2 regions of the Lysinibacillus sp. NPDC086135 genome follow, and region 2 is predicted to be linked to the other one. Evidence: riboswitches for the same ligand, from Rfam matches in the RefSeq annotation. Region 2 holds a riboswitch; the other holds the start of a gene.
What was found. A riboswitch is a leader RNA that binds a small molecule or an ion and turns the genes downstream of it on or off. The one in region 2 is predicted to bind cyclic di-GMP.

Region 1 (16,168 bases), on a different contig from region 2:
CTTTTTACTTACCTCTGCATGTGCAGTATTTTTATACGCATATGCCACAGGTAGTATCGCAATTTTATTAGGTGGTGCAATTGTCGGCTTCTTTTCAAACGGGATGTTCGCAGGGTATGGAGCTTTAATTAGTAGCTTCTATCCGGTGCAAATTCGAAGTACAGCAACAAATACAATTTTTAACTTTGGTAGAGCAATTGGAGGATTTTCACCAATCTTTGTCGGCTATATTCTTCAAAGTTATGATATGACGGTCGTTATGATCTATTTAGCTGCCTTATATTGTATTTCCTTTATCGTGATGCTTACTCTAAAAAAAGGGGCAAGCGAGGCTTTACAACCGGTTGAAATTAAATAAATCAATTATGCCTCGGCATAAATTGTGTCTGGAATCGGCTTTGTGCTTAGGCCTGCAGATGTTTTTTGCGCGAAAGCGTAGTGCTAACGCAGCGTCAGCAACTGGTTTTGTCTGTGCGAAAGCGAAGTGGCAGCAACAGCACGATGCAGGTCAGTTAGCCGTTATCGCATGGATGCGATGATTTTAGGCTAACATCCTCTAAGAACCCCTTTCCGATTCCATGACATCCGCCGAACATGAAAGAACGAATGCCAATTTTAAAAAAGGGATTCGTTCTTTGTTTAATTTATTATTATAATAAACCTTTTGAACGTTTTTCAGCCATTTCTACGAGGCGTTTTGTTATTTCTCCCCCGACTGAACCGTTTGCACGAGAAGAGGCTTCTGGCCCTAATTGTACATTAAATTCTTGTGCGATTTCATATTTCAATTGATTAACGGCTTCATGTACACCGGGAACTAGAAGCTTATTTGAACTACGATTAGCCATTTATCTCACCTCCTTGTGATTAGAATGGTCGAGAGTTAGCTAATCATACATGTTAAAAAATAAAATGCACATTCTAAATACTTTAGTAAAGTAACTTTTGGAAAGCTAACTAAAATTGTGAATGTCTCTGCTATAATAAAGTAATGCTTCAATTAGGATAGGATTATTAGAAGCGCTTTTACAGTTAAAAATGGAGGTTTTTAAAATGACGAACAATGATATTTTAATTCGTTTAAGATATGCATTAGATATCAAAAATACAGATATGGTTAAAATTTTTCAGCTAGGTGGCATGGACTATACGAAAGAAGAAGTATTGAACATGCTTATTAAAGTTTATGATGAGGAAGAAGCACCAGAAGAATACATTAAATGTAATAATAAAATGTTAGAGGCTTTTTTAAATGGATTTATTACATTTAAACGGGGTCCGCAAAAGCCTAAGCCAGGTCAATCAGAAGGACCACTACCTGTTTCAGGAAAAGAAAGCCCTAATAATATGGTATTAAAGAAAGTGAAGATTGCGTTAGCCTTAACGACTGAGGAGATGCTCGATATTTTATATGATGGAGGCGTTAGCGTTTCGAAAGGCGAATTAGGTGCCATTTTAAGAAATCCAAGTCATCGTAACTATAAAGAATGTGGCGATCGCTTTGTGAGAAATTTTTTAAGAGGGCTGACAGATAAGTATAGAAATTAAAAAACGTTCACTCTGAATTGTCAAGTGTGAATTTCAATGAAAAACTAATGGATCAATGATTAACAAAGCAACTGCAATTTTGCAGTTGCTTTTTCGTGAAGAATTTTACGTAAAAATACTCGCTGTGATAAAAATATTCTGTAAAAAGCGCATTTTCCTTAGTTGAATATAGTTGACAATTTATGGCGGAATTGTGTACACTGGAAATGACATAAAGTTGTCACAAAGAGGAAAAATAAATGTTCACGAACAGAGGGGTGCTTTTATGTTTGGTTTAAACATTTTATTAGTTGCTTTCGCATGTGTTACAATCCCACTTGTTGTTGCTTCAGTGATGTTAGACATTTTTTATGCAGAAAAGAAACAAGTTCGTTTTTCATTACGCCGTACATCTATGTGGTATTCCTGCATGTTTGCTTTATCATTTATACCGTCGGTCTTATACATGACACTAAAATAGATATATCTTTAATTTGAATAATCATTTAGGGGTAATTGATTATTTAAAATTATAGTAGCAGCTACAATATTGCGTTGTAGCTGTTTTTATTTGTTATGAAGAGAATTGTGGATAAGCTGAGAAAAATAAGTAATATTATTCATTTTATACTAATAGTAAAATAGTAAAAAATATGTGAATTTTAACCTGGTAACATTGACTACTTTTACCCATTATGTTAATTTGAGGAGGAAAAAGATGGGCAAATCTACTGAAAGGTAGAGACGCAAAGCTACAGATCTAAGGTAATAAATACTATGATGGCTGAGCTGCAAAGGAGTACTAGTTAGGTACATATATTGCTAGTCATATTCTTTGATGCCTGTTTCTTTTGAAATTGGTTATTTTTTTTGCCCAAAATACGATCAAGGAGGAAGTAATAATCATGAAGTTGTTTAAAAATGTTTCATTAAAAAACAAACTTTTACTAACGGTTTCTATTATTGTTTTGCTTCTAATTGCTATTATTACTACACAAAGTATTAGAGAATTAAACAATCGAATGTCTGTTGATTTAGAGCAAGAGTTGAAAAGTGTTGGTTTATTGACAGCTATGAATCTTGATAGGAATGATGTTAAAGATTTATTGACTGAAAAGGGAGAGACTAACGCTAAATTTAAAAAAATTCAAAAGCAACTCGATAAGATTCAAGAAGAACAAGGGATCATGAGTTGGAGCTATATTTGGGATGTGAAGGACGCAGATGGCGTTAACCCGATCGGCTATACATCTAATTTGAACGATGTCTATGAAGCGGGTGAAATCTTTACTGATTTAGCAGATGAACATGTAAAAACAGCTAAATTGGCAATTAAAAATGATAGCACTGCTGTAACTGATATTTTCGAAGATCCTTATGGTTCATGGCGAACTGTGTTTACCCCTATTAAAGATGACAATGGCAAGCTCATTGCTTTATTAGGTATTGATTATTCTGCGGACTACATAAATACGATCATTAAAACAAGTGTCATAAAACAAATCGTTATAGCTGTTATTGGAATTTTACTTCTATTAGTTTTACTCTACATAATTATTGATCGTCTATTAAAACCACTTAAGAAAGTAGTGAACGCTGCAAATCAAGTAGCGAATGGAGAATTAATAAATGTAGATTTAGAAATAACGAAGGACGAAATCGGAAATTTATCTAAATCTATTAAAACGATGGTTTCCAATTTACAACATATTATTTTAAATATTAGAAATACATCTGACAACGTTTCTTCTGCTGCTAATCAGCTAACTGTTAATGCAGCAGAAACATATAACAGCTCAACTACTATTGCTCAAGATATGGGACAAATCACGCAAAACGCTGAGGCTTCAATGGTTATGACTGAGGAAACAGCTGCTGCTATGGAGGAAACAGCGACAGGTATCCAGCAAATTGCTGACTCTGCTAATACGGCAGCCGAATCATCTATTTCTGCTTCTCAAGCTTCAGAACGTGGAAATCATGTTGTTCAGCAAGTCATTGCACAAATGGAGTTGATTAATGATTCTGTTGAACAAATCGGTACAACAATAAACGGATTACATATCAATACGAAAAAAATTAGCGATATCGTAAATCTTATTACAGCCATAGCAGATCAAACAAATCTACTAGCATTGAATGCGGCAATCGAAGCTGCTAGAGCAGGAGAGCATGGGAAAGGCTTCGCGGTTGTCGCTGATGAGGTTAGACGATTAGCGGAACAATCATCACAGTCTGCAACGGAAATATACAATTTAATTAGTACAATTCAAGCTGATTCAAATGCCTCTATCACTGTTATGGAAAAAGGTAAAGAAGATGTAAAGGCTGGTATGGAGTTTACAAACGAAGTAGGGGAAATCTTTAAAGAAATTCTCACTTCATCAGAACAAGTTGCCAGTCAGATACGTGAAATTTCAGCTGCATCTCAACAAATTTCAGCTTCTTCGGAGGAAGTAGCAGCATCTGTCAATAATATTAAGCAATCTGCGGAGCAGTCATCTGAATTCTCGGCGAATGTGTCAAATGCAACACAAGAGCAATTGACGACCATGCAAGAGGTGAAAGAAGCATCTTCTTCATTAGGAAAAACAGCAGAAGAATTGCAGGTACTTGTAGCAAAATTTAAATTGGAGAACGATCAATAATGGACATTAATTTTAAAGGAAAAAATGTACTAATTACGGGTTCAAGTAAAGGAATCGGCAAAGCCATTGCTTTGGGCTTTGCCGAGCAAGGGGCTAATATATGTATCAATTATATTGGTGATGATAACGAGGCAGAGGAAGTTCGTGCGCAAGCAGAAAAGTTTGGTGTACAAGCTATAAAATGTAATGCAGATGTATCGAACTCTCATCAAGTTCAAGCTATGTATCAATATATGGACAAACAGTTAGGCGAAATTGATGTTCTTGTCAATAACGCTGGGTTCGCACAGGCTTCAAGCATTACGGATTTAACAGATGAGCAGTGGGATAAAATGATCAAAGTTCATCTATATGGTTGTTTCTACAATTGTCGAGAAGCAGCAAAAAGAATGAAAGAACGAAACAATGGAAAAATTATTAATATTTCTTCTGATATTGGTAGTTTAGGTTGTGAGGAATTTACGCATTATTCTGCTGCAAAGGGCGGTATTAATGCATTTACGAAGGCTTTGGCACGAGAGTTAGCACCTTCGATACTAGTCAATGCAGTAGCTCCTAGTGGTACATTTACAGACATCCTAAAGGAATTTGGAGAGAATTATGTAGAGGAAGAGTCTGCTAAATATCCGTTAAAACGATTAGCTCAACCAGAAGAAATCGCAAAGACCGTGTTATTTTTAGCTTCAGAAAATGCGAATTTCTATACGGGTCAAGTATTAACGCCAAATGGCGGAGTCGTTATGAACGGTTAATGTGAAAAACTGAGGAGCAATACTATGTTAAATATAATCATCTTTAGCTTATACTTAATTTTTATTTATTACATTGGATATAAAGGATACAAACGGGTTAATACTGCGGAGGATTTAATTGTTGCTGGGTGGAGCATGCCTTTATCTGTTGTCACAGGAAGTCTAGTGGCTGCCTTATTAGCAGCCCCATTCTTCTTTGCAGCGGTAGGCTCTGGTTATACAAGTGGCGGCTTTGAAGGTTCAGCGACAATGGGTGGTTTAGGGACTTGTATGATTCTTGGAGCACTCATTTGGACGAAGCCATTACGTAGATTAAAGGGCTGGACATTAGCAGATTACTATGGATTAAGATATGGCAGTAAAAAGCTCGGTGCTTATACAGGCGTCGTAATGGCGATTGCCTTTGGTGTCTTTAATGCTGCTGCGTTAACAGTTGGTGGCACGTATATTATTCAGCAGCTATTACAAATTGATTTCGTTCCAGCAGCATTACTTTTTGTATCATTAACTGCCTTATATTCTGTAATTGGGGGCCTTTGGGCTGTAGCCTATACGGAAATTGTTCAGGGGGCACTGGCAGTAGCGGGTATAGTAGGGATCACAATTTTTATCTTATTCTATTACCCTGATGTAACATTTAACCCGGAGTGGTGGAATATTAGTGAACTCTTCAATAAGGCTGGAGCAGAGTTTTGGACACTATATCTTGTGTTAGCACTTGGTGATATTCCGGCAGTGGACTTAGGACAAAGGGTAGCCGCGGCTAAAAGTCCAAAAGTAGCTCAGCGCAGTATGATTATAGCTGGGACTATTATTATCGCTATTAGCTGGATTCCGGGTATGCTAGGAGAAGCGTTCAAAACGATTTATCCTGGTAGTACAAATCCAGAGACATTGATGCTTGCCTTTGCTCAAGGATATTTCCCACCGTTACTAGCAGCCATCTTTTTAACAGCAATGGCAGCGATGGGGATGTCTACTGTAGCCGCGTGTTATGTTGCAACTTCAGGAATTGTCACGAAAAACATTTATTTAGACTTTATTAATCGTAACCCAGATCCTAAAAAACTGTTAAAATTTTCAAGACTTATTATTATTTTAAGTGCTTTGCTAGGTTTAGTTTTAGCGGTCAGCTTCCAGAAAGTCATTGATTTAGCCTACTTGGCATGGGATATTGTATTCGTAACAATTTTCTGGCCAATCGTTTTAGGGCCGTTTTGGAAGCGAGTAAGTACACCTGCAGTTTGGGCGAGTATATCTGTCGGGTTAGTATATTACATTATTACATCTTTAACACATGTGCCTAGTCTTACTATCCAATCAGAGGGGTTTTTAGGTTTATTAAATGAGCTGTGGCAGGCACCTGTTTTCTCAGGCGTTGTGATCACAGGTATTACAATTGTTATTGTTAGTTTGATTATTCCACCTTCGCAACATGTTCTCGAGATGCATAAAATTGAAAAAGATAAGACTTTAGACAATGTAGGCAGTAAAGAGGAATTAAAGGAACATTCAAATTGATAATTATTTATAAATAAAAATGGAAACATGAGGGCATTGATTTTTAATGCCCCCATGTTTTTTTATGCGGACAACAACACTAGCTTGTTTTGGCAAAAAAAAGTACTTCGGGAATGGATAAATTTTACCAGGGGAATGTTGTGAAATTTATTGTTACAAAAAATTAAAAAGTAAGTTTTCACATAGAAAATTATTGTCTGAGGAGATTACAGCAGGCGTTGTGGAAATAACGATGCTTGCTAATAAGGCTGCAAAGGTAAGAGAGAGTGGATGGAGCAGTAAAGCTACAATCAAGATAACCTCCATTTTAATGGCAGAATAACTGGTCCCATAGAAATTAAGAATGAAAAGATAATCGTTAGAATAAAATTTCTATTAACATGGATGAAATAAACCTATCGATTATCTTTTTGAGGGTGGGATATGGATGAAAACCTTTTTTCTTGTATTTCTAGGAATGACCTATTTATTATTAGCAAAGTTAGTCGAAGCGGCTATCTTTAGCAACGTCTATTTTTTAATTGGTTTAGGAGTATTAATAGCAGGAATTATTCGATATGTTAAAGAACGATATATCTATAACAATAGATTAAATGAAATGAAAGAGGCTAGTGAGGAGGAGCTTATGGCTATCCCTCATACGCATTGCATCATCTCAAATGATTGTTTAAATGCTTTATTACTAAATGAACTAACAAATACACTTTTTCTCGTAAGTAGAGAAGATTTAGAAGAAGATTTGATTACAAAAGAAATCTCATTCAATAAAATATATGAAGTTGCTATAGTGGAGGACGAAATGTATATTGCTAGGACTAGCAATAGTTTAATAAGTAGTTCATTACTTGGTGAAGATCTGGATATAGAAGAGGAATCCGATGATGAGGACCCTGAGGATAACGCTGTGTCTCAATTGACGTTGAAAATTGTAGCTGATAACTTATCTGATCCTATTCTAGAATATATTTTTCTTGATAACGGTGAGCCTATATCAAGAGAAGAGGATGCGTATCAAGAAGCGTTAGAGTTATGTGAGGAATGGTTTCAGAAGATCAGTGTTATTATTAAACGCTATGAGCTTGAAAGGGTACCCATTAGACAGTGGCAATAAATTAAAATGTAGAAAAGAAAGCTATCTCGGACGTAATGTCGAGATAGCTTTTTTAGATTGATATTTTAAACGCTCAGGTAGTGAACCGAAGTGCTCCGGTGAGGCAGAGAAGTGATCCGTTATCGTCCCAAATTGCTTGGGGTACCAAAGAAATCTCTGTTAAAGACCTAACACGTTCACGTTCTCCAAATTAAGAATCCGTACTTTAAATTTTAAATCGCTGTAATTGGATATTTAGCTCTTCAGCCATACTAGCGAGTTGATTTGCACTCCTTGAAATTTCCTCCATAGTAGCGGCAGTTTCCTCTACAGTTGCTGTTGTTTGTTCTACACCAGCTGCAGACTCTTGAGAAATAGAAGCCATTTCATCAACAGAGACATTGATAGACTCGGAATTTTGAGCAACTTTATTTAAATTGCCTGAAATGGTATTTATGTTAAGGATCATTTCTTCAACGGCTTCCGAAATTTGGTCAAATGTTTCATTTGTTTGATTTAGTTGGGCGTTTCCTCTTTTTACTTCCTCATAGCCGGATTGCAGAGCAGTTGTTACATTGCCAGTTTCTCCTTGAATACGGTTGACGATTGTTGAAATATCAGTGACAGAGAATTGTACTTGTTCTGCAAGTTTACGAACTTCATCGGCTACAACTGCAAAACCTTTACCATGCTCTCCTGCGCGAGCTGCTTCGATGGCAGCGTTTAAGGCAAGTAAATTTGTTTGATTTGAAATATCATCAATGACAGAAACAAGCTTGGAAATTTCAGCAGACTGCGCATTCAAGCCTTCAACTTTTTTCACTGAATTTAACACAATCTCATTAATAGCTGCCATTTGTTGTGTTGACTGTATCATTAAGTCTTTACCAGTTGTTGTTAGTTCTTGTACATGACTTGAATGTTCTTTTAATTTAATGCCTTCCTGTGTTGTTTCATGAATACTGCGTTGGAAAGAAGACATTGTTCCGGCTAAATCACCTGCTGTAGATGCTTGCGTTTCTGTGCCAGAGGCTAGCTCCTGCATAGTCACGGTAATTTGCTCTGTACCTGATTGCACTTCATTCGAAGATTGGGCCAGCTCTTCGCTACTAGCTGCTACTGTTTCGGAAACGGTATAGATTGAGCTAATCGTTTGCTTTAATTTTTCATTCATTTCATTGGCGGAAAGCATTAATTGACCAATCTCATCACGATGAGTTATTGGAAGTAGTTCATGGTGCAAATTGCCATCCGCTAATTCACTCATGCGCTTTGAGACAATCGTAATAGGCTTAGAAATATCTCTAGCAGTGACAATAGCGATTAGGACACCTGCGATTGTCAATACAATGCTAACAATCATTCCAACTGTTTTATTGCTTAAACTTGTTGATACTACGTCATCTCCTACCTTAGTAATGGCATCCGAGCGTTTATTGGCTAAGTCTTCATAACCAACACGAACTTCGATTACAAGATTATTCATAGCTGTTAAATTTTTTAATGCTAATTCTCTATCACCTTTTTTATAAACATCGAATACTTCGGTGTTAACGCGATTGCTCCATGTACGTGCCATTTCTACTAGCGCATCACGCTCAGGTGTATTTTCGTATTTCTCTATAATACTGTTATTTTCTTCTGCTACTTTACGATATTCATTAAACATTTCTATGTATTTTTCATCACCAGATACAACATAACTTAAAGCTGCAGAGAGACGAACGCTCATAGACATTGCTAAATTTTTACTTGCCGTTAAGACTTGTAAATCTTCTTTTACTAAACCTTCTGCTTGTTTTTCCATCTTATTATTAGAAATATAAGAATAGGCTGTAAAACAAACAACTAATACTAATAAAAGAAGAAATGCACTTAATATTCGAGCTTTAAGTGTTTTAAACTGAAAAATACCTTTCATCTTTTCCCACCCTTTGCTAAATGGTCTCTAAAATATAATTGTTGTTATAGTACAAATATTATTTTATAACTAAATCTTTATATAAATAAGCCCTTTTAATGGAAAAATGAAAAATAGTTTTTTAGTACAATAATATTTTGGTGTTAAAGGGGTAGGTAGTTAAAAATATAGTATCTTATGTGCAATTATGAAGTTTTTTTAATATTTTTATGTATTTTTTCCTATTTAAGAAAAAGCACTTGCTGCACAAGTGCACCAAGCGCTCTAAATCAGAAAAGAAAACATTTCGCCATTTTTCAGCCGAGTCGTCATTCATTATTGTTGTTTTGCTTTTTTAGCTAGTCGTTCCCATTGTAGTAATGATGGATATGGATCAAATGCCCATTCTGTACGTCCATTGAACTTATATATGCCATAGTGAAGATGAGGCGGGAATTTTCCGGACGTTCCTTCTTTACCGTAGCCAGAACTACCAACATAACCGAGAACAGTTCCAGGCTCGACAAAGTCGCCTACATTAATCTTCTTATTATAACTACCGAGATGGGCATAATAATGATATGAGTTATGATTATCACGAACTCCTATGCGCCAACCACCAAATTGATTCCAGCCTTTTATTTCTACTACTCCATAAGAGGTAGAAAGTACGGGAGTCCCATAGCTAGCGAAAATATCCGTTCCTTCATGAATACGGCGTCCACCCCAGCCCCTATTGTCTCCCCATGTACTCCGATAACTGTAATCGTAATTAGTAGGGATTGGGAATGTGTGGTCATCGAGCTCAGTTGATTTGAAATGACTATACATTTTGGAAATGGTGAAGATTTGATTTACGGCCTGTTCACTTCCGTAATATTCCCATAAAGCTAATTTAAAGTCCTCATCAGTTGTTCCAAATTTACTTAAAAATGTAGCCATGGAGAAAATTATATCGGCATCATCCTTTGGGCTGGCAACTCCGTCACCATTGCCATCTAAACCCATCCCCCCAAAGTAACTAATTGTTTCTGGGCGAGTATCATCTCGTACAGGATTTAAAGCACCTGACCAATATTCATCAGAAAATTGAATGGCAATGATACCATCCCGTTTCGGAATATCTTTACGAACGGATTGTAAATTTCGTTCATATTGATCAATGGCTGCTAAGAAATGCCATGGGATAAGTAATTCATCAAATTGTACGTAATAGGCCATACGTTGCTGCACAATTTCTTCTTGGGTGGGTTCTTCTTTTGCTAAAGCAACAGAGGGGAGAGTAAAACTCCATAATAATATCCATAATAAAAGGAATATAAAATGGCGCAAATAGTGGACCTCCTTTCTAACGTTAGAATAACCGAATTTTTTATCTTCATTCAGCACTTTTTGTGGGAAAATGAAGCGGTAGAAATGAGCAATTTTGTGAAAGACAACGCACGTAAGGTGGATTTCCGTTCCGGCTGGGCGCTTTGTTGCTGCCGCTTCGCTTTCGCACAGAAAAAACATTTGTTGCTGCCGCTTCGCTTTCGCACAGCAAAAACATTTGTAGCTGACGCTTTGCTTTTGCACAGAGCAAAGCTACCTGGGGGCGTCCGATGAGCCGCTTGGGGCAACAGGATGTTTTTTGTCCCGAAAGCGTCGTGTAACGTAGCGGCAGCAACAGGGTGTTGGTCACGAAGGGCGTAATCACAGGATGTAAGCCTCCGTTCCTCTATTGCTGATCCCCAAGGAATCGCACCCTCCACTCTTCAGGTATAGTTTTAAAAAAACGACATCCTTTTTGGAATAAGCCGAAAAACGTAAGGCGATACGATTAGTGTTTTCATTCTTTTTTATCTTTAGCGTTTAAATTCCTGTTTTTCAGAGGAAAAAATTAAAAACGCAATAAGAAGAAATTTCGACAAAGAAAAAGTATTGGGTATCATAATGTCATTTCCTTCATACTATGTTATAAATCAAGCCCTGAATGGAGGGAAGGCTATCAACATTTTAGATAAAGTGAAAAGCTATCGCGAAGAAGAAAATCGGCTAAAGTGGGAAGGTACATTTGCAGATTACCTAAACATCATCAAGGAAAGACCTGAAGTTGCTCAAACGGCCCATTCACGCGTCTACAATATGATAAAAAGTGCTGGTGTAGAGGAACGCGATGGGCAAAAAATGTATGAATTTTTTGGGCAAGAAATTTTTGGGCTTGAAACAGCAGTTGAAAGACTGGTGGAGGAATATTTCCATCCAGCAGCGCGAAGATTGGATGTTAGAAAACGTATTTTGTTATTAATGGGACCAGTAAGTGGTGGTAAATCAACAATAGTAACCTTGTTGAAACGTGGACTCGAGCAATTTTCAAGAACAGATGAAGGTGCAGTTTTCGCAATTAAGGGATGCCCAATGCATGAGGATCCTCTACATTTAATTCCACATCATTTGCGTAAAGATTTTTATGAGGAGTATGGTATACGAATTGAAGGAAGCTTATCGCCTTTAAATACGATGCGTCTTGAAAAAGAGTACGAAGGACGTATTGAAAATGTGATGATTGAACGTATTACTTTTTCTGAAGACAAACGTGTGGGCATAGGAACATTTACGCCGTCAGATCCAAAATCACAAGATATTGCAGATTTAACAGGTAGTATTGATTTCTCAACAATCGGTGAATTTGGTTCAGAATCTGACCCTCGTGCTTATCGCTTTGATGGTGAGTTAAATAAGGCAAACAGAGGTATGATGGAGTTCCAAGAAATGTTAAAGCTTGATGAAAAATTCTTATGGAATTTATTGTCTTTAACACAGGAAGGTAATTTTAAAGCAGGTCGATTTGCATTAATTAGTGCAGATGAGTTAATTGTTGCGCATACAAACGAAACGGAGTATCGTTCATTTATTTCAAATAAAAAGAATGAGGCGTTACATTCACGTATTATTGTCATGCCGATTCCGTATAACTTAAAAGTTAGTCAGGAAGAATTGATTTACGAAAAAATGATTAAAGAAAGCGATATGTCACATGTTCATATTGCGCCGCATGCATTGAAGGCCGCAGCAATCTTTTCGGTTCTAACAAGGCTGGAAGTACCGAAAAAACAAGGTGTGGATCTTATTAAAAAAATGCGACTGTACGACGGAGAAAATGTGGAGGGATTTAATTCCGTTGACTTAGAGGAGCTTAAAAAAGAGTTTCCGAACGAAGGCATGAACGGTATTGATCCACGGTATATTATTAATCGTATTTCTTCTGCTATTATCCGAAAAGAGATACCATCTATTAATGCGTTAGATGTTCTACGTGCACTAAAGGATGGGCTTGACCAGCATGCTTCCATTACTCAGGAAGATCGAGAAAAATATATGAACTATATTGCAGTTGCTCGAAGAGAGTATGATGAAATTGCCAAGAATGAAGTGCAAAAAGCATTCGTTTATTCGTATGAAGAGTCTGCAAAAACATTGATGAATAATTACCTCGATAATGTAGAGGCGTTTTGTAATAAAAATAAAATTTTAGATCCATTGACTGGTGAGGAAATGAATCCTGATGAAAAGTTAATGCGCTCTATTGAAGAGCAAATAGGCATTTCGGAAAATGCAAAAAAAGCATTCCGTGAGGAGATATTAATTCGTATTTCTGCTTATGCTCGAAAAGGTAAGCGTTTTGACTATAATTCTCATGAAAGATTACGAGAAGCAATACAGAAAAAATTATTTGCGGATCTTAAGGATGTCGTGAAAATTACAACATCTTCAAAAATGCCGGATGAATCACAGTTGAAAAAGATTAATGAGGTTGTGGCAAGACTTGTTGATGAGCATGGCTATAATACAACGTCTGCTAATGAATTATTGCAGTATGTAGGTAGTCTGTTAAATCGTTAGCGACCTATTCAGTGGAAACTATAAGACTATTGATAGGAATGAATAGGAGTGTCCCATTTTAGGGCACTCCTTTTATCTTCATTTAAGTTCAAGAAAGCGAATGACTAGCATAGTATAGAAAAAGCGAATTTGATAGATGGGTGAGGATAAAAATGACTGAAAACGATAATAAACGTTTTGCCATTTCTCAGGAAAATTGGTCCCTCCATCGTAAAGGGCACCAGGACCAGCAACGGCATATGGAAAAAGTTAAAGATGCTATTAAGAATAATTTACCCGATTTAGTTAGTGAAGAAAGTATTGTCATGTCTAATGGTCGCGAGGTAATTAAAATACCTATACGTTCACTTGATGAATATAAAATTCGATATAACTATGATAACTCCAAGCATGTTGGGCAAGGTCAAGGAGACAGTAATGTAGGTGATGTGGTTGCGCGTGATCCCAGCAGAGGCAATCAGGCTAATGGTAAAGGAAAAGAAGCTGGTGACAAGCCAGGTCAGGATTATTATGAAGCTGAAGTAAGCATTGAAGAGGTTCAAAATGTGTTATTTAACGAGCTTGAGCTACCAAATCTACAGCAGAAAGAAAAAGCGGATATTAAGACGGAAAAAGTTGAGTTTAACGATATTCGGAAAAAAGGTTTAATGGGAAATGTCGATAAAAAGCGCACAATCCTTAATGCGCTAAAGCGTAATGCTATGCAAGGAAAACCAGACATTACGCCGATTCATAATGATGATCTGCGTTTTAAAACGTGGGATGAAGTGGAAAAACCTGAATCGAAGGCAGTGGTCCTTGCCATGATGGATACAAGTGGTTCCATGGGCTCCTTCGAAAAATATTGCGCAAGGAGCTTCTTCTTTTGGATGACAAAATTTTTGCGCTCCAAGTATGAAACAGTAGAAATTGAGTTTATTGCGCATCATACCGAGGCGAAAGTAGTAACAGAAGAGGAGTTTTTTACGAAGGGAGAAAGCGGTGGAACGATTTGTTCATCTGCCTATATAAAGGCACTGGAACTAATTAGGGAAAAGTATAATCCTGCTCGCTATAATATTTATCCAGTACATTTTTCAGATGGTGAAAATATTTCAATGGATAATGAAAAGTGCTTGAAGCTAGTGGGAGAGTTAATGGATGTATCGAGCATGTTTGGATATGGTGAAGTCAATCAGCATAACCGTTTTTCTACACTTATGTACACTTACAAAAAAATAGATGACCCTAAATTCAGATATCATATTTTGAGAAAAAAAGACGATGTGTACGATGCCTTAAAGAGCTTTTTCAAAAAAGATGAATCTTAAACCATGTTCAAAGGAGGAGGCAGAAAAGTGGAGATGAACGAGCTTGAACGAGCAATTGATGAAATCACAGAAATTGCCTCAAGCTTTGGCTTAGATTTCTTTCCAATGCGCTATGAAATTTGTCCGGCAGATATTATTTATACATTTGGCGCATATGGTATGCCTACTCGATTTTCACATTGGAGCTTCGGTAAACAATTCCACAAAATGAAGCTTCAATATGATTTAGGGCTAAGTCAAATCTATGAGCTAGTGATTAACTCTAACCCATGTTATGCATTTTTACTTGATACCAATACGTTAACACAAAATAAATTGATTATTGCGCATGTATTGGCGCACTGCGATTTCTTTAAAAATAATGTACGCTTCTCCAATACTAGAAGAGATATGGTGGAGAGTATGACTGCAACAGCTGAACGGATAGCTGGCTATGAAAGAGAATATGGAAAGGAAGAGGTCGAACAGTTTTTAGATGCGGTTTTAGCGATTCAGGAGCATATCGATCCTTCCCTTTTACGACCAAAATTGTCTTGGAATACGGAAGATGAACTTGAAGAGGAAAGTCCTCAAATAAAATCACCGTATGATGATCTCTGGCGTTTAGACGATAAGGAAAAAGAGTATAGATCGGTAAGGCGAAAAATAAAGCACTTCCCGCCAAAGCCAGAAAAAGATTTATTGCTATTTTTAGAGGAGCATAGTCGGGAGCTCGAGGACTGGCAGCGAGATATATTAACGATGATGCGTGAGGAAATGCTTTATTTTTGGCCACAATTAGAGACAAAAATAATGAATGAGGGCTGGGCTTCCTTTTGGCATCAACGCATCATGCGTGAGCTTAAGCTAACAACAGCGGAAACGATTGAATATGCGAAATTAAATGCAGGTGTTGTGCAGCCTTCAAAAACATCCATTAATCCTTATTACCTTGGTGTGAAAATTTTCGAGGATATTGAGAACCGCTATAATCATCCAACGGAAGAGATGAGAAAGCTAGGTGTTCAGCCAAACTCCGGTCGAGAGAAAATGTTTGAGGTTAGAGAGATAGAATCGGATATATCTTTTATCCGTAACTATTTGACGAAGGATTTAGCAAAACGTGAAGATCTATATTTGTTCCAGAAAAAGGGCAGTGAATACCGTATTACAGATAAGGAGTATGAAATGGTACGAGATCAGCTCGTATCGATGCGTGTAAACGGGGGATTCCCATATATCGTCGTTAAAAATGGAGATTACCTTCGGAACGGAGAGCTCTATTTAGTGCATGGCTATGAGGGGATGGAGCTCGATCCACACTACTTAGAAAACGTTTTGCCATATATTTATCAGCTATGGGGTCGTCCTGTACATCTAGAAACAAATGTGGATGGAAAGCCAATGCTTTATTCATATGATGGTACAAAAAATTATAAACGCAATGTGTGAGGTTGGTTCCTTGGCGAATAACTGAAACGAAAAAACTTCTATCTGTGGTATGAAATATCCCTGCAGATAGAAGTTTTTTACAGTCTAGAATCAACGTTCATCGCCAT
Region 2 (16,168 bases):
TAGAACCGATGAGTGAAAAAAGTACTATTCACGGATACATCGAAAAACGTGGAGAAGGTATCCATCATGTAGCTTTCGGTGTAACAGGTATTCGTGAGCGTATGGCTGAGCTTCGTGAAAAAGGCGTCCGTCTTTTATCTGAAGAGCCAGGACCAGGTGCTGGTGGTGCAGAAGTTGCTTTTATGCATCCGAAATCATCTTTCGGTGTGTTATATGAATTATGCGATAAAAGTGGAAAAGGGGATAAGTGATCAGTATGGATATGTTCGATAAAATTAATGACTTGTATGACCGTAAGACAGTAATTGAACTTGGTGGCGGCTATGAGCGCATCGAGAAGCAGCATGATAAAGGCAAATTAACTGCTCGTGAGCGTATTGAATTATTACTAGACGAAGGTACATTTTTCGAGATCAACCCATTCATTACACACCGTACAGTAGACTTTGGCATGGACAAGATGGAAGGTCCTGGGGATGGTGTAGTAACTGGTTTCGGTAAAATTAATGGACGTTCAGTATACTTATTCTCTCAAGATTTCACAGTATTTGGGGGAGCACTTGGTGAAATGCACGCAAAAAAAATGGCAACAGTAATGGATTTAGCTGCAAAAAATGGTACACCATTTATCGGTATTAATGATTCAGGTGGCGCTCGTATTCAAGAGGGTGTACTTTCACTTGATGGTTATGGTCATATTTTCTATCGTAATGCAATCTACTCTGGGGTAATTCCTCAAATCTCAGTTATCATGGGACCATGTGCTGGTGGGGCGGTATATTCTCCAGCAATTACAGACTTCATTCTAATGGTTGATAAGACATCTCAAATGTTTATTACAGGACCGAAAGTTATTGAAACAGTAACAGGTGAAAAAATTTCTGCTGAAGATTTAGGTGGTTCAAAAGTAAACAACGCTGTAAGTGGTAATGCACACTTCCGCGCACCATCTGAAGAAGAAGCTATTGATCAAATTAAGAAACTATTAAGCTACTTACCACAAAATAATAAAGAAAAAGCTCCTCGTCAGGCACGTCCAGAGGGTGATGACTATCGTCCGGAAATCGTGGATACTGTACCGATTGAAACAACTCGTCCTTATGATGTACGAAAAGTAGTCGAGCAAATAGTGGACGAAGGCTCATTTATGGAAGTTCATGCAGAATTTGCGAAAAACGTTGTAGTTGGTTTTGCGCGTATTGCTGGTGAATCGGTTGGTCTTGTATGTAACCAACCTAAAGTATTAGCTGGTGGATTAGATATTGACTCTTCAGACAAGGCTGCTCGTTTTATTCGTACTTGTGATGCTTATAATATACCAATCATCACATTTGAAGACGTTTCTGGTTTCTTCCCAGGCGTTAAACAAGAGCATGGCGGTATCATTCGTCACGGAGCGAAAATCCTTTATGCATACTCAGAAGCAACTGTACCAAAAATTACAGTGATTCTGCGTAAAGCATATGGTGGTGCGTATGTTGCCCTTAACTCTAAATCAATTGGAGCAGACTTAGTATTTGCTTGGCCTAACGCAGAAATTGCTGTTATGGGTGCGGCAGGTGCAGCTAACATTATCTTCGCGCGTGAAATTGCAAAATCGGAAGATCCAGAAGCAACACGTGCAGCGAAAATTGAAGAATATAAAGATAAATTCGCAAATCCATACGTGGCGGCATCTCGCGGTATGGTAGACGATGTTATCGACCCACGTGATACACGTATTAAGCTAATTCAAGGGCTAGATATGTTATCAAACAAACATGAAACACGTCCAGAGAAAAAGCACGGAAACATTCCTCTATAAAAATTGTACAAGCTTAGTATCCTTTGGGGTTACTAGGCTTTCTTTTTACGAACATTTGATAATAAAAGATCTATTGGAAATAACAGATAATTGAAACATTTCCTATTTTCATTCGTACATATATATAAGAGGAGTTGAGATGGATGGAATGGAAACAATTACAAAAAGAGCAAGAAATGATTCATGCACAATTAAGAACTGCTAGTAGGTTAAGTGAACAAAAGGATTTAATTGAAAGGCAAATCGAGCGTGCACAACAGGAAATTTACAAACATTCTAAAGCACTCAATCAAATTCGTTTGAAACTCGATAAGTTAGAAGGTTTTTCTTTTATGAATACGATTCGTACGTGGGCAGGGCAACAAGATGAGCTACGTGCAGAAAAAATTGATGAAGCAGCTATTCTTGAATTAAAAATAAATGAAGCAAAGAAGATGGAACTTGATTTGACAGATGATTTACGGCAAATAAACACTAAACTTACTCAAATTAACGAACAAGAGTTGCATGAAGTTTTAAAGCAATTAAATGCTAAAAAGAAAGGCTATTTACAAATACATGAGCCTGAACAGGCAAAAAGGCTTGAACAATTAGCGCACGAAGAAATGTTAACGAAACAACTTATTATAGAGATAGGGGAAGCAGAAGAAGCTGGTGAAGCAGCACTTACTAAGCTTGGACAAGCTGCAGAGTCCTTGCATTCTGCAAGTGGTTACTCAGCATGGGATACGTTTTTTGGTGGGGGTCTCATTGCTACACATTTAAAGCATGATGCACTTGATGAGTCCGAAAATTATCTTCATAATGCTCAAATTGCATTACAGCGCTTCCAAAACGAACTACTGGATGTACAAGATATGTCTACGAAATCGTTAGCAGTTGAAACAGATGGATTTGTAAAATTTGCGGACTATTTCTTTGATGATATTTTTTCAGCTTGGTCTGTCCATTCTAAAATATCTACCGCCAGAGAGCAGGTTTCCCGTGTACAAGATGATGTACATAATACGATTTTGCGTCTACAGGATAAACATAATAAGGCAGATGGCTATTTGCAGTCTCTACATAAAGAAAAAGAAGCGATCTTTCAAAAGTAATCTGTGAAAAGACTTTCCCTTTAACGGTAAATTAGTAATAACATAAAAAGCAGAAAAAAACGCTCAATAATCTGAGCGTTTTTTTGTGTAAAGCCCCTGTTTGACTGACGAAGGTTATTAAGTATCACCGTAGTATTCTGCAAAATGCAAAAATCCAAATTTCCTCACAAGAAAGTTTCTTAATTCGCCATGAGTAGCTTTTTCTATTGGAGGATTTGTTAGGGTGTATGCTTTGGCATTTAATTCAGCAAATTTATCTTTATCTACTGCATTATGTTCTTTATCTTCAATAATCCCTGAAGAAATTGCGGCTTTTGGATAACCCATTAAAAATATATGTGTTCTTAATGCCATACTTGGTGTTGAATGCAACAATATAATTACAACCAATAAGGAAACAATAATTATAACTTTTTTCTTCAAGTCACCGCTCCCCAAAAATTGACGTGAATAATCTATAAAATATTTTAACATAAATTTTCCATTTATCTTCAAAAAAGTAGTTCGCTAAAAGAAGCACTTTTACCCGTCTATAATTTGCGAATTGAATTGAATTGAAGAGGATAATTATAGCCCAATTGAAAAACAATGTAATCGTTTTATTTTACCAAACGCAGCAGTATGCTAAAATATAGAAGATAACTATGACGTGGATAACACGTAAACTAAGGGAGTCCTACAACATGACAAGTCGTTTAGTAGAAGAGTTTTTTGAGCTCGTACAAATCGATTCAGAAACAAAACATGAAGAAGTGATTGCGCCGATTTTAATCGACAAATTAACAGCACTTGGTTTTACAGTAGAACAAGATGATGCACATACTCGTAACGGGCATGGAGCAGGTAATATACTTGCTACGCTAAAGGGTTCATTAGATATTGACCCAATTTATTTTACTTCTCATATGGATACAGTTGTCCCAGGTAAAGGGATTAAACCATCTCTTCGTGAAGATGGCTATATCGTTTCAGATGGTACAACTATTTTAGGTGCTGATGACAAAGCAGGTCTTGCCGCATTATTTGAAATGGCTAAACGCTTAAAAGAGCAAAATATTGAACATGGTGATATTGAATTTATTATTACAGCTGGCGAGGAAAGTGGGCTCGTTGGCGCTAAAGAGTTAGATCCATCTAAAATTAAAGCGAAATACGGCTTTGCTGTAGACAGTGATGGCAAAGTAGGAGGAATTGTAACAGCGGCTCCATTCCAAGCAAAAATTTCTGTTAAAATAATTGGGAAAACAGCACACGCTGGTGTCGCTCCAGAAAAAGGAGTGTCTGCGATTACGGTTGCTTCCAAATGTATTGCACAAATGAAGCTAGGTCGATTAGATGAAGAAACAACAGCTAATATTGGTCGCTTTGAGGGTGGGCAGGCAACAAATATTGTATGTGACGAAGTAACAATTCTTGCGGAGGCTCGTTCGATCGACAAAGCGAAGCTAGATGCCCAAACGAAGCATATGCAGGAGACGTTCGAGCAAGTAGCTGCTTCGTTAGGTGCGAAGGCTGAAGTTGAAGTGAAGCTAATGTATCCTGGATTCCGTGTAACAGAATCAGATAAAGTTGTGCAAGTGGCAATGGCAGCTGTACACAACATCGATCGTACACCAAAGCTTGGTATTTCAGGCGGAGGTTCCGATGCTAATGTAATTGCGGGCTTTGGCATCCCTACAGTAAATCTTTCTGTTGGATACGAGGACATTCATACAACAAATGAAAAAATCCCAGTCGAAGAATTAGAAAAATTAGCGGATTTACTTGTTGAAATCATTAAAGAGTCTGCGAAAAAATAACTACAAAAATCGAGGATGTGACCGCATGGAAAGTGTAAAGGCAGTAGTTTTTGCTTGTGGTACAGAGGAATATGCAGTACCTGTAGAACAAGCGATTTCGATTGAAAAGTTAGAGCAAGTAACACCGATTCCTCACTTGCCTAATTATCTTCTAGGCTTCACAAGAATTCGTGGCGAGCTTGTCCCTGTGCTTGATTTTGAGCGTATTCTTTATAATCGTTCTTCTAATGCTGCAACAGCACGGATTATAGTATTGAACACGGATGTTGTGAATTATGGATTACTTGTAACAGAAGCTCGTGAAATTCTTGATTTTGATGAGTCGGTATTAAAGCAGATGGGACTTGTTAATTATTCAAAAACACGCTATTTTACAGCTGTGGCTAATCTTGAAAATCGTATGATCACATACGTTGACCCGAAGATACTTGTGAATTCATTAGAAGGTATACGTGAAATAATTAATTATTTACACAAAATGCTTGAAAATGAAAAAGAAAACGTAGAGGCATAAGTCTTTGTATGATTAAATCATTCAATACAATATTTCATAGATAATATTTGAGACAGAATTACAAATGTGTGATTCTGTCTTTCTTTTTAAGTAGCTTTATTAAAAGGAAACTGAATACCTATGTCGAATATTAAGCTTATCACTAAAACGTGTCGTTGATTTTCGTTCCGACTAGTAGCTTTCATTGGGACGTCCAATGAGCTGCAAAACAAATAAGTAAATAATTCTTTTTTGAGGAGGTATTTGTCATATGAATACAGAGAAAAAGCAAATACCTGAAGAAAAAAGAGAACACTTAAGGCAAAGTGAATTAAAAAACAATCCTACTGGCTCTTTAAACGATGGAATAAATAGGGGAACTAGCGGAAATTTAAATGGTATGGGTTGGAAAGAGACGTTAATATTAGTTTTAGTGTTATTCATAGGCTACATTATATACAAAATATTTTTCAATTAAAGATATGAAAGGAATCGATATATCTCCATAATCTTCTATCCATGATTTTTCAATCGCTACAAGTTATCAACATAATTACTTATTTCTAACATAGTAAAAATAACCTGTGTTCATATGCACATATTTGAAAGTTAACAATAAAATTATGCGATTTACCTACTGACATATCCATACTAACATCGTATTATGTATGGTAAGAAAACTACTGTAAAAGGCAAACTTCACCGAAAGGGAAGGACGCAAAGCCATGAGTCTAAACACTATTTTAGTGCATGATTGTCAGGTTGCCAGGTTCTATTCTATGAGCCTCGGCCAATAGAATGGAGATGTAATATATGGGAAGTCGTTCACTATCAAAAGCGATCATTGTTTTTATAGTAGCAATTGTAAGTACGCTAGGATTAACAATGGGAAAGGTAGACGCAATGGCCATGCAGGATAGGGCTACTTGGTTATGGGACACGACAAAGATTGTTGAAGATGAATCAGGAGTACTTTCATTTTTAGAAAGCAAACAAGTTAATAAATTATATTTACAAATTAATAGTGATATAGCAAGTAATTTTTACAAAAGTTTTATCGATAAAGCAACGGCAAAAGGGATAAAAGTATATGCGTTAGATGGTTCTGCAAGTTGGGTTTCAACAGAAGGCTATAAAATGCAGGATCAGCTATTTGATTGGTTACAAACATATAATGGAAATGCAGCAGCAACAGAGCAATTTTCTGGCGTTCATCTTGATGTAGAGCCCTATTTAAATAGTGGCTGGAGCTCGAACCAAGCGAAAACGATTGAATCCTATCAAGCGCTTCTTACTAGAGCGAAAGGGGATACCGACCGATTACTATTGCCATTGGAAGTTGATATGCCATTTTGGTTTGACGAAATTACTTACAAAAACCAATTATTAGCTGACTGGGTAATTGACCAAGTGGAAAGTGTTTCAATAATGGCTTATCGAGATGCTGCTAAAGACATTATTAATATCGTTGAACATGAAATAAATTATGCAAAAAAAGTAAAAAAGTCAATTGTTATTGGTGTGGAAACAGGAGCCACTGATGAAGGGAATACTATTACCTTCTATGATGATGGAGAAGCCTATATGAACAAACAGTTAGCACAAGTTCATCAATATTATGCCAATAAAAAAAGTTATAATGGTTTTGCCATTCATGATGTTGATAGTTGGATGAATATGCAGCCGTAAAAAATCCTCTCCAGCATTAAGTTGGAGAGGATTTTCTTTGCCTTATGAAAGTCGGCCGCTATAGTCTTCGAATTTAAATTCACGAATGACTTTAATGCCTTCTTCATCGTTATAAGAAACGATTGATGGAAGATTTACGCCATTAAACATATGATTTTTCACCATTGAGTAATGTGCCATATCTGTAAATACTAGACGATCGCCTGATTGTAAAGATTGTTCAAATGAATAATCACCAATTACATCACCAGCCAGACAAGTAAGCCCGCCTAGACGATACGTGTAAGCTAGCTCATTTGGTTGACCAGAACCAATAATCATTGGGCGGTATGGCATTTCTAGAACATCTGGCATATGGCAAGTTGCCGATGTATCTAAAATTGCTAGGTCCATACCGTTTTTCTGTACATCGAGAACAGTTGCTACTAAATAACCTGTATTAAGTGCAACAGCTTCACCTGGCTCTAAATAGACGAGAAGGTTATACTTGTCTTGAATGTAATTAATGATATTCACAAGCTTTTCTACATCATAATCCTCACGAGTAATATGGTGACCTCCACCAAAGTTTAACCATTTCATTTGATGTAAAACATCACCAAATTTTTCTTCGACAACTTGTATAATACGCTCTAACGTATCGGAGTTTTGCTCACACATTGCATGGAAGTGTAAGCCATCAATACCGTCAAGCTGTGACTTGTCGAAGTTGGCTAATGTTGTGCCAAGACGAGAATTCGTGTAGCAAGGGTCGTAAAGTGCTGTTTCAATTTCAGAGTACTCAGGATTGATACGAATACCACATTCAATTGTTTTACCAGCGGATTTTACTTTGTCCTTATATTGATTCCATTGGTTAAATGAATTAAATACAATATGATCAACGTAGCCAAGAAGCTCGTCCATTTCATGTTCGACGTAAGCTGGTGCATAGACATGAACTTCCTTGCCCATTTTTTCATAGCCTAGTCGAGCTTCAAATAATGAGCTGGACGTAATCCCTGCTAAATATTCACCCACTAAAGGGAATGTTGAATGCATTGAAAACCCTTTTAAGGCAAGTAAAATACGGCAGCCTGTGCGATCTTGAATCGATTTTAAAAGTTCTAGATTTTTTGTTAATAATCGTTCATCCACTACGTAAGAAGGGGATGGAACTTTTGAGAAATCAATTGGCTTCATCGATTTAATTCCTTTACATCTAACTCAAGGTCAAGTAATTCTGGATTATGGCTTTCTTGCCATGGTAGACCCCATTTATTTAGTGCATTCATGAATGGATCTGGATTGAAATCTTCGACATTCCAAACGCCAGGTTTACGCCATTGACCGTTCATCACAAGCATTGCACCAATCATTGCTGGTACACCTGTTGTGTAGGAAATTGCCTGTGAACCAACTTCGTTATAGCATTCCTCGTGGTCACACACATTGTAGACATAATAAGTTTTTTCCTTACCATCTTTTAGACCACGAATAATACAACCGATATTAGTTTTTCCTTTTGTACGTGGTCCAAGTGATGCTGGATCAGGCAGTACAGCTTTAAGGAAGTGAATTGGTTGAATCATTTGTCCTTCAAATTCAATCGGCTCAATAGAAGTCATACCAACATTCTCTAATACTTTTAAATGTGTTAAGTATTTTTCAGAGAATGTCATCCAGAAGCGGATTTGCTTTAAACCTTTAATGTTTTTAGCAAGTGATTCTAGTTCTTCATGGTATAAAAGGTAAATATCTTTTGGTCCGATTTCTGGTAAGTTATAAATCTCTTTTTTCTCAAGTGGTGCAGTTTCAACCCACTGACCTTCTTTCCAGTAACGACCATTCGCAGTAATTTCACGAATGTTGATTTCTGGGTTGAAGTTTGTAGCGAAATGGTAACCGTGATCACCAGCATTTGCATCCACAATATCTATGTAGTGGATTTCATCAAATTCATGTTTTTGTGCATGAGCTGTGAAAACGCCCGTTACACCTGGATCAAAACCGCTACCAAGTAAAGCAGTTAAACCAGCTTTTTCGAACTTCTCTTTATAAGCCCATTGCCATTTATATTCAAATTTTGCCGTTTCAGGTGGCTCGTAGTTTGCAGTATCCACATAGTGTACACCTGTCGCTAAGCAAGCATCCATAATCGTTAAGTCTTGATAAGGTAGTGCTACATTAATAACAACTTGTGGTCCGAAGGCTTTAATTAGCTCAATAACCTCTTCCGTATTGTCTGCGTCTACCTGTGCGGTATGAATCTTTGTTTTTCCGCCATCTAGTTTTTCTTTTAGAGCGTCACATTTTGAAACAGTTCTACTTGCGATACAAATCTCCTCAAACACGTCCGAATTTTGAACACACTTGTGTACCACAACACTGGCTACTCCGCCAGCTCCTATAATCAATGCTTTACCCAATTGTCTACCCCCAAATTCATATAAGTATTGTCAAACAAGCTGATTATACAGAAAATTGAATTACTACTCAATCATTCTTTTTAAATTTTCTACAAAATTTTTTATTTTTCAACAATAATGTAGCGTATTCAGAGGGGAATGCCACGAAAAAAGAAGCATTTCGTGAAAAAAATTCCCTTAACTCTGATGTAGAAAAGAGAAAATCATTTATTGTTCAATGGCAGCGTTTGGGGAAATCTGGGGTGACTTCAAAACTGTAGTCTGAAACCACCCGAGTTATTTAAAAAAACGATTCGATATTTGTTGTTTTTCATCCCCCCATAAATAAAAAAAGATCAGTAGTAATGTGCTTAAAAACCCCATCACAAGGGCATATGTGCTGAGGGCCACATCTACTTGACTTTGCATAGCGTAAATGAAAATAGCTCCTAGTGTTAACAAATTTCCAATAATAAGCGATACAAAATGAAATCGTCTATTCATAGCACAAGCCCTCCAATATACATGTTCTCAAAAAAAGAAAATTCACTTCAATTATCTCACAATTCAGAACTTTGTCCAATGTTTTTTATCTGGGGATTGACTTAGCGGCGGAAAGCATGTCCAAGCAGTGGAAGGTCATGACCAAGCGGCGAAACCCCGTGCCGAGTAACGCGAGTATCGGACACCCTCGAGAAAACGCCCAGTCGAAACGGAAATCAACCCTCGTTATGTGATGAACTATAATGTGGTCTACTGATTCAATATTAAATTAAAAGAATTGTAGAAAAATTATTTCTATTTAGTTTGTTTTAGATTTAAAGATGGTAAAATACCTATAATACTTTTCTTTTGGTGAAGGTGAGGATTTTAATAGTGATTAAACAGTTTGGTGAGCAAGTACAACAGATAAATGAATTATTTTTAAATGGTCATGTGAAAGAGAGCTATCAATTAGCCAAAGCATTGTTAGCTAATAGTGCGTTTACAGAACATGAATCTTTTCCAACAATTCAACAGCACGTCGCATTGTTGGAAGCGAACGGTTATGCAAATATGCCTATTCCTTCTGCTGAAAAAGTGAAGCAAAGTGTTGAACGAACAGATGGCTCCTACCCAGAGCGTGATGTACTCGCTGCATATATAGGAAGTGAGGATGAACAGCAATTCGGTAAAGTAGTAGATGAATTATTAGCTGGATCGGTCGAGGCACAAGCGAATGCTTACTATACAATGGCTGAATATTTTGCTCTTGCTAAGGAGCATGATAAAGCACTTGTACAATATGCAGAAGCGATAAAACTACAGCCAAATAAAGCTCTTTACTGGGGAGCATTCGCACAGTTTTTGAGTCGAAATGAAGGCAGTCCGTATTTGGCACTTCGTCTTATTGAAGAAGCTATTCAGTTAGATGGCATGAACCCTCGCTGGTATTACATTCAAGGAAATATTTTTTTACAGCTAGTCGCTACTACAAAAAATTTAAGCTATTTACCTGCTCTAGAAGAAGCATGGGAAAAGGCTAAAAAGCGTTGCTCTGCCAAGCAAGTGGGATTAAAGGTGGACATTGCGAAATCTAATGACGTGCTAGCGCAATGGAAAAAGCAAATGCTGTAATCACGTTTTTAGTAGAAAAAAGCTCAGATAAGAATATAAAAACTTGAATAACAAATAAGAATAGGTGCCGCAATAATATCATACAAATAAATTAGTAAAGCATCCGCATACAAAAATGAATATTTATTAGAAAAAATGACCTTTTGTGTATTTTTATGCTATTATACAATTATAAACGGACGTATGAAACCTATCTTATTGCATGAAAGAAGTGTTTAGTTGAGTCTATATGTAGCGTATGTATTGGTAGGACTTGCGATTGCCATGCCTGTTGGGGCTATTACAGTAGAAATGACAAAGCAAGGACTAAAAAATGGCTTTATGCATGGTTGGGCTGTCGGTCTTGGTGGTATGACAATTGATTTTGTATTAGTTTTTGCATTGTATATGGGACTAGCTTCCATTTTAGCAATGCCTATCATTCAAATTCCTATGTGGATTATAGGAGCGGGCTTTTTATTCCTTTTAGGGCTGGACTCTATAAAAAATGCTGATCATGGTATTACGCTTGCAGGAGAGAAAGTGACAAAATCATTTTTTACTTCTTATCGTAATGGTTTACTAGTTGCAATTTCACCTGGAAATTTAGTATTCTGGGTAAATGTTTTCGGTGTTGTACTAGCTAAATCATATGGGCAAGGACAGACAGCAAACTTTTTAGTGATTGCGGCAGGGGTTCTGAGTGGTATATTGTTGCATGATATTGGCTTGATGACCATTGTTTCAGTTACCCGTAAAGCGATGAGTCGTAAGGTCATTAAGTCACTCACGATGGTTGCGGGCGTTTTATTAATAGGCTTTGCCGGGTATTTTATTTATGAATTTATACAAGCTATTAAGAGTTATATATGAAAAGTGCGATCCAATACGATCGCACTTTTTCAATGATCCTGTATTGCTGGTCAGTAAAGATGATAGTCTCACTATGCTGAAATCTCGGTATTTTCATGGATACAAACTAAAATTTCTTCTGCTACTTGATGTGCTAAAGAAAGCTCAGAAGTGAAGCCTACACATGAACAATTCATTTCCCCTAAAATATAGCAATCTTCGCCAGCTTCGTTTGTATCAAGCATGAAATCGGCAGTCCATATAAGTGGTAAAGCATAATTGCCCAGTAAACTAGTTACGCGTGGTAGCTGAGTTAAAAAGTTTTGGACAAGCTCTTCCCAATCCTCTGGTGCATCATAGCGATATTGCGCACCCGAGAACAGTGTCGCACTAAATGCGTCCTCGGAATTTGCCGGTTTTTTATGAACTACGTTAATTGGTTTATTTCGTAACATAAATAAGCGGATTTCGCCCTCAATAATATGAGGAAGGAAGCGCATATCAATTAGCATGCCATTTGGACCAGTAATATATTGCTCACAGAACGTCATGAAATCGCTTAGTTTCCAATATTCCACATGATTATCCCGTGCTTCTGTACATTTAATCTCCGCATCAAGTGGTACTTCTGTAATTCCCTCAGCAAGAAGTTCAACCAGTTTTACTCGCCATATACCTTCTCCCGTCGATCCACGATTTTGTTTTAGGACGCGTTCAGTAATAGCAAGAGAGGTAGGGAACTGCGCTTTAAATGCTTCAATTGTATAATATGCAAATGTATCATCAGGCACTAAATTCGTTGAGGACAGTTTTGATAATGCATCTTTAGAACCATAACTAATCATTGCATCAGGGTGTGGTATACCGATAACACCTGTCTGACAAAGTTCACGCAACATATCGAAGTACTCTTGTTCATGCTGTGAGTTTCCTGGATTAATACGTGATACATAGGCAATACCATGCTCTTTGACGTAATTAAAAATTTCCTCTTTTTTTGATACATCAAAGAAAATGACTTCTGCATCCTGTCCACGTTGTTTTAGTGCATTCACCATTGGCATTGTATCTTGTCGGTAGCCGTCAGGGCCTTTATCTGTGCCACCACGGACCTCGAAAAAAATAACCTTTTTATCCATAAAAATACCCCCTTGAATGATGATATTTTCAGTATAATAAACAGCGAAGGAAAAAAGATATATATAATATGTAAATTTTATGTGGAAATTCATAGTTTATAAAATTGTATAGGGATTTATGACTGATTATTTCGAAATTATCCTAAATTGGTTAAGGCTTCCGGACGATTCTTTTTCTGAAAAACTGTAAGATATAAGATCATGCAGAGAATCAGCATTGTCCCAATAAACTGAAAGCTCCCAAAGGCAATTTTAAGCCAGAAAACACTTGTAATAACGGCTGTTAGAGGTTCAAGACTACCAAGTAAACTAGTTTCTTTTGGCGATAAATAATGCAAACTTGCAATATAAAACCAAAATGCCAACATTGTCCCGAAAATTACGATAAACAGAAAGTAAGCGATTGTCGAAAATGCCCAGTTTGACAGATCAATTTGCCATGGCTGATGGAAAAGACTCATTACAATCCCGCCAATAAGCATTGACCAGCCTACAACTAACAATGAATGAAACTGCTGTAAAAGCGAAACGGCATATAGCGTATAAAAAGCAGCCGATAGACCAGATAATATCCCCCAAAATACGGCCATCGTTGGAACAGAAAGTGTAGACAACGAGCCATTTGTTAGTAATAAAAAAGTACCAATAAGTGTTACCGTCACAGCTATTCCATCCTGCCTTGTCAATTGACTGTGCTTCGTGATTAAATAATAGGCCATAATAAAAAGCGGTGCTAAGTATTGCAATAATGTTGCTACAGCAGAGTTGCCTATAGCTATGGACATCATATACGTATATTGAACGGCCAGCATTCCAAGTAAACTAAATAAAATTTGCCTAAAAGCATTGCTCTTTGTTCGCCACATCACAAAAATAGACTCTTTACGATGCGTAATTTTATAGGCAGTTATGAGTAAAAGGCCAGCTAAAAGAAGACGACTAGAAACAAGCCAGCCAACCTCTATATTTTCCTGCTGAAATAGCTTTTGTGCGACGGTACCCCCAATACCCCAAAAACTTGCCCCTAGAATGACAAGAATAAAACCAAGAGTACGATTTTTCTGTGCAGATTGATTCATCTTAAAACATCTCCTAAACTATCAATATAAAGAAATTATAAGGAATATTTAACACAAGAAATATCGATTTATTGAATTAAAAATATCAATATATTGAGGTGAACAAAGTAATGGTGTTAACACATATCAAAATTGCTAAAGATTTACAAGAACTAACGTTACATGGGACGAAGGAATTTCCAGTTGCCTTATACGAGACGGTTTTGCGATTAGATAGTCTGGATTTTTTACCGTTGCATTGGCATAAGGAAATTCAATTTGTCTATGTGAAAAGCGGTTGTGTGGAATACCGAGTAGGAGCAGATGTCTTTGTACTTGAGGAGGGTGAGGGACTATTTGTCAATGCATCAGGTTTACACGAAGCAAAGCCGTTTCAAATAGAGCGGGCTACAATTTTCTGTATTAATGTGGACCCATTGCTATTAGGCGGACACAAGAGCAGTATTTTTACTACTAAATATGTACTGCCGTATATAACGAGCAATAGACTGCCCTATGTAAAGCTATCAGACCAATTGGCGCAAAAAGTTGAAATTGTGGCGAAATTACTGCAAGAGCAAGCCGTATTTTATGAGCTAAAGGTATGGAGAGAGTTATTAGCCATTTGGGAAACTATTTTGTCACAATCAATGCTAACAGAAGAAATACTTGACCCAGCAATTATTGTCCAGCATGAACGAGCGAAGGATATGCTTGATTATATACATGCTCATTATCAGGAGAAAATTTCTTTGGAAAATTTAGCTGCACATGTGTTTTTAAGTCGTGCAGAATGTAGCCGTTTTTTCAAAAAAATGGTCGGCATGACACCATTCACATATTTACTACACTATCGTCTTCGCAAAAGTATGGAGCTATTACGTGATAGTGAGGAATCTATCACCACAATTGCTACAACAACAGGCTTTAGTACAGTAAGTTACTATATTGATAAATTTAAGAAATATACAGGATACTCCCCACATGTTTATCGTAAACAATTTTTTGATAAAGGATAGCAGAGTATAAACGTGCGAGCGAAGCAAGAGGATATCCGCGGGAGAGAAGCGAATACCGCGAATGAGAAGTGAAGATGTGATAAATTCTTGAAAATTATCGGAATAGACTATACTGTTTATATCTAGAATTATTGACAATGATAACCATTTAAAATAAAGTAAAGTTAATAATAAAGTTACCTTTACTATTAACTTTACTTAAAAGATGGATTGAATGATGACAAAGGATAAAGAACTTATATATATGCTTGTGGAGGAAATAAATGAAGCTATTTATTCAATGGATAGCCATTTCATCAAGTTACATCACTCGGCAAATAAGCAGGTCTTTTTCGCATAAAAGGCCCTCCAATCACATTACTGCCATTGGAAGGCCCTTAAAAGCGCGCAGTTAATCGCCTGCCAAATAAATTAATGATTTAGCAGTAAGATTAATTTAAACTATCGGCCGATAGTGTGGTAAAAGATAATTCTATTGTTAGAGATTGCTTCACATTTGCCTGAAATTTGGATATCGGTATAAAGAAACATATTCCCTGTCCACCAAAGGATTAACCGTTCTTCCTATTTTAGATGGAATGTATAATTGGGGTAAAGTATTTGATAGTTAATGATATTTAACTGCTATTTTTTAATACAATATTTTCCTTGAAATGTTCTTTTTATACTATCAGCATAAAAGAGGGACTAATGTTATTCTGCTAACCAGTTATCATTACATTTTTGTAATCATCACTCGTGGGAGGGTGGTGAGAGAAATTGTTGTTTTCGCCCGCCAAGGGAAATTGCATTGTGGATGGCATCCTCGAAATCCATACTTTCAAGAAAAGCGACAATCGCTTGGGGCAGTGTCTTGATAGCTTTTATTAAAAGTATTATCGCTTGTACATATCCATGTCCATTTGATTTCTTATTCGGGTTAACCTCTCTTGGAAATCTTTTTTGTAGTCATCTATAAGCGTATCAGTATCTAAATTTGAAGCCTGGGCCTTTTGATATAGTTCGTCGATAGGCCCTAATGTTATGTTTTCATATAAGTCATAGCACTCGATCATTTTTAAATCACTACCCGCAGCTTTCGATATAGTTATTTTAAGCACTTCTGAGGTGGTTGTTTTGTTTGTATTTTGTTCAACATATAATTCATTATTATAAAACCAGCTTCTCTCGACACGGAGATACATAAGGATTTCCGTTTCGCTTTCCACCCATTTTTCTGTCAAGGAAGGCGTTAC

Region 1: linked by a shared signal. The riboswitch ahead of ACIPKN_RS20685 (methyl-accepting chemotaxis protein) and the one ahead of ACIPKN_RS13185 (amidase) in region 2 are both predicted to bind cyclic di-GMP.

The regions. Positions count from the first base shown of each region.
Region 1 covers NZ_JBIVCA010000018.1:66,461-82,628, reverse strand. The annotation lists gene ACIPKN_RS20705 (MFS transporter) at 1-358, shown strand, start outside; gene ACIPKN_RS20700 (alpha/beta-type small acid-soluble spore protein) at 651-848, opposite strand; gene ACIPKN_RS20695 (YehS family protein) at 1,054-1,548, shown strand; gene ACIPKN_RS20690 (hypothetical protein) at 1,814-2,008, shown strand; cyclic di-GMP riboswitch class I at 2,239-2,324, shown strand; gene ACIPKN_RS20685 (methyl-accepting chemotaxis protein) at 2,433-4,175, shown strand; gene ACIPKN_RS20680 (SDR family NAD(P)-dependent oxidoreductase) at 4,175-4,927, shown strand; gene ACIPKN_RS20675 (sodium:solute symporter family protein) at 4,952-6,448, shown strand; gene ACIPKN_RS20670 (hypothetical protein) at 6,876-7,559, shown strand; gene ACIPKN_RS20665 (methyl-accepting chemotaxis protein) at 7,765-9,459, opposite strand; gene ACIPKN_RS20660 (M23 family metallopeptidase) at 9,775-10,770, opposite strand; gene ACIPKN_RS20655 (hypothetical protein) at 10,762-11,043, shown strand; gene ACIPKN_RS20650 (PrkA family serine protein kinase) at 11,425-13,320, shown strand; gene yhbH (sporulation protein YhbH) at 13,473-14,630, shown strand; gene ACIPKN_RS20640 (SpoVR family protein) at 14,664-16,061, shown strand.
Region 2 covers NZ_JBIVCA010000009.1:82,750-98,917, forward strand. The annotation lists gene mce (methylmalonyl-CoA epimerase) at 1-251, shown strand, start outside; gene ACIPKN_RS13155 (acyl-CoA carboxylase subunit beta) at 257-1,804, shown strand; gene ACIPKN_RS13160 (hypothetical protein) at 1,948-2,901, shown strand; gene ACIPKN_RS13165 (hypothetical protein) at 3,019-3,324, opposite strand; gene ACIPKN_RS13170 (M20/M25/M40 family metallo-hydrolase) at 3,585-4,700, shown strand; gene ACIPKN_RS13175 (chemotaxis protein CheW) at 4,726-5,214, shown strand; gene ACIPKN_RS13180 (DUF6366 family protein) at 5,465-5,671, shown strand; cyclic di-GMP riboswitch class I at 5,875-5,963, shown strand; gene ACIPKN_RS13185 (amidase) at 6,007-6,882, shown strand; gene nspC (carboxynorspermidine decarboxylase) at 6,925-8,064, opposite strand; gene ACIPKN_RS13195 (saccharopine dehydrogenase family protein) at 8,061-9,290, opposite strand; gene ACIPKN_RS13200 (hypothetical protein) at 9,567-9,773, opposite strand; gene ACIPKN_RS13205 (tetratricopeptide repeat protein) at 10,146-10,886, shown strand; gene ACIPKN_RS13210 (LysE family transporter) at 11,106-11,738, shown strand; gene ACIPKN_RS13215 (Cj0069 family protein) at 11,810-12,856, opposite strand; gene ACIPKN_RS13220 (DMT family transporter) at 12,994-13,935, opposite strand; gene ACIPKN_RS13225 (AraC family transcriptional regulator) at 14,046-14,933, shown strand; gene ACIPKN_RS13230 (hypothetical protein) at 15,809-16,168, opposite strand, start outside.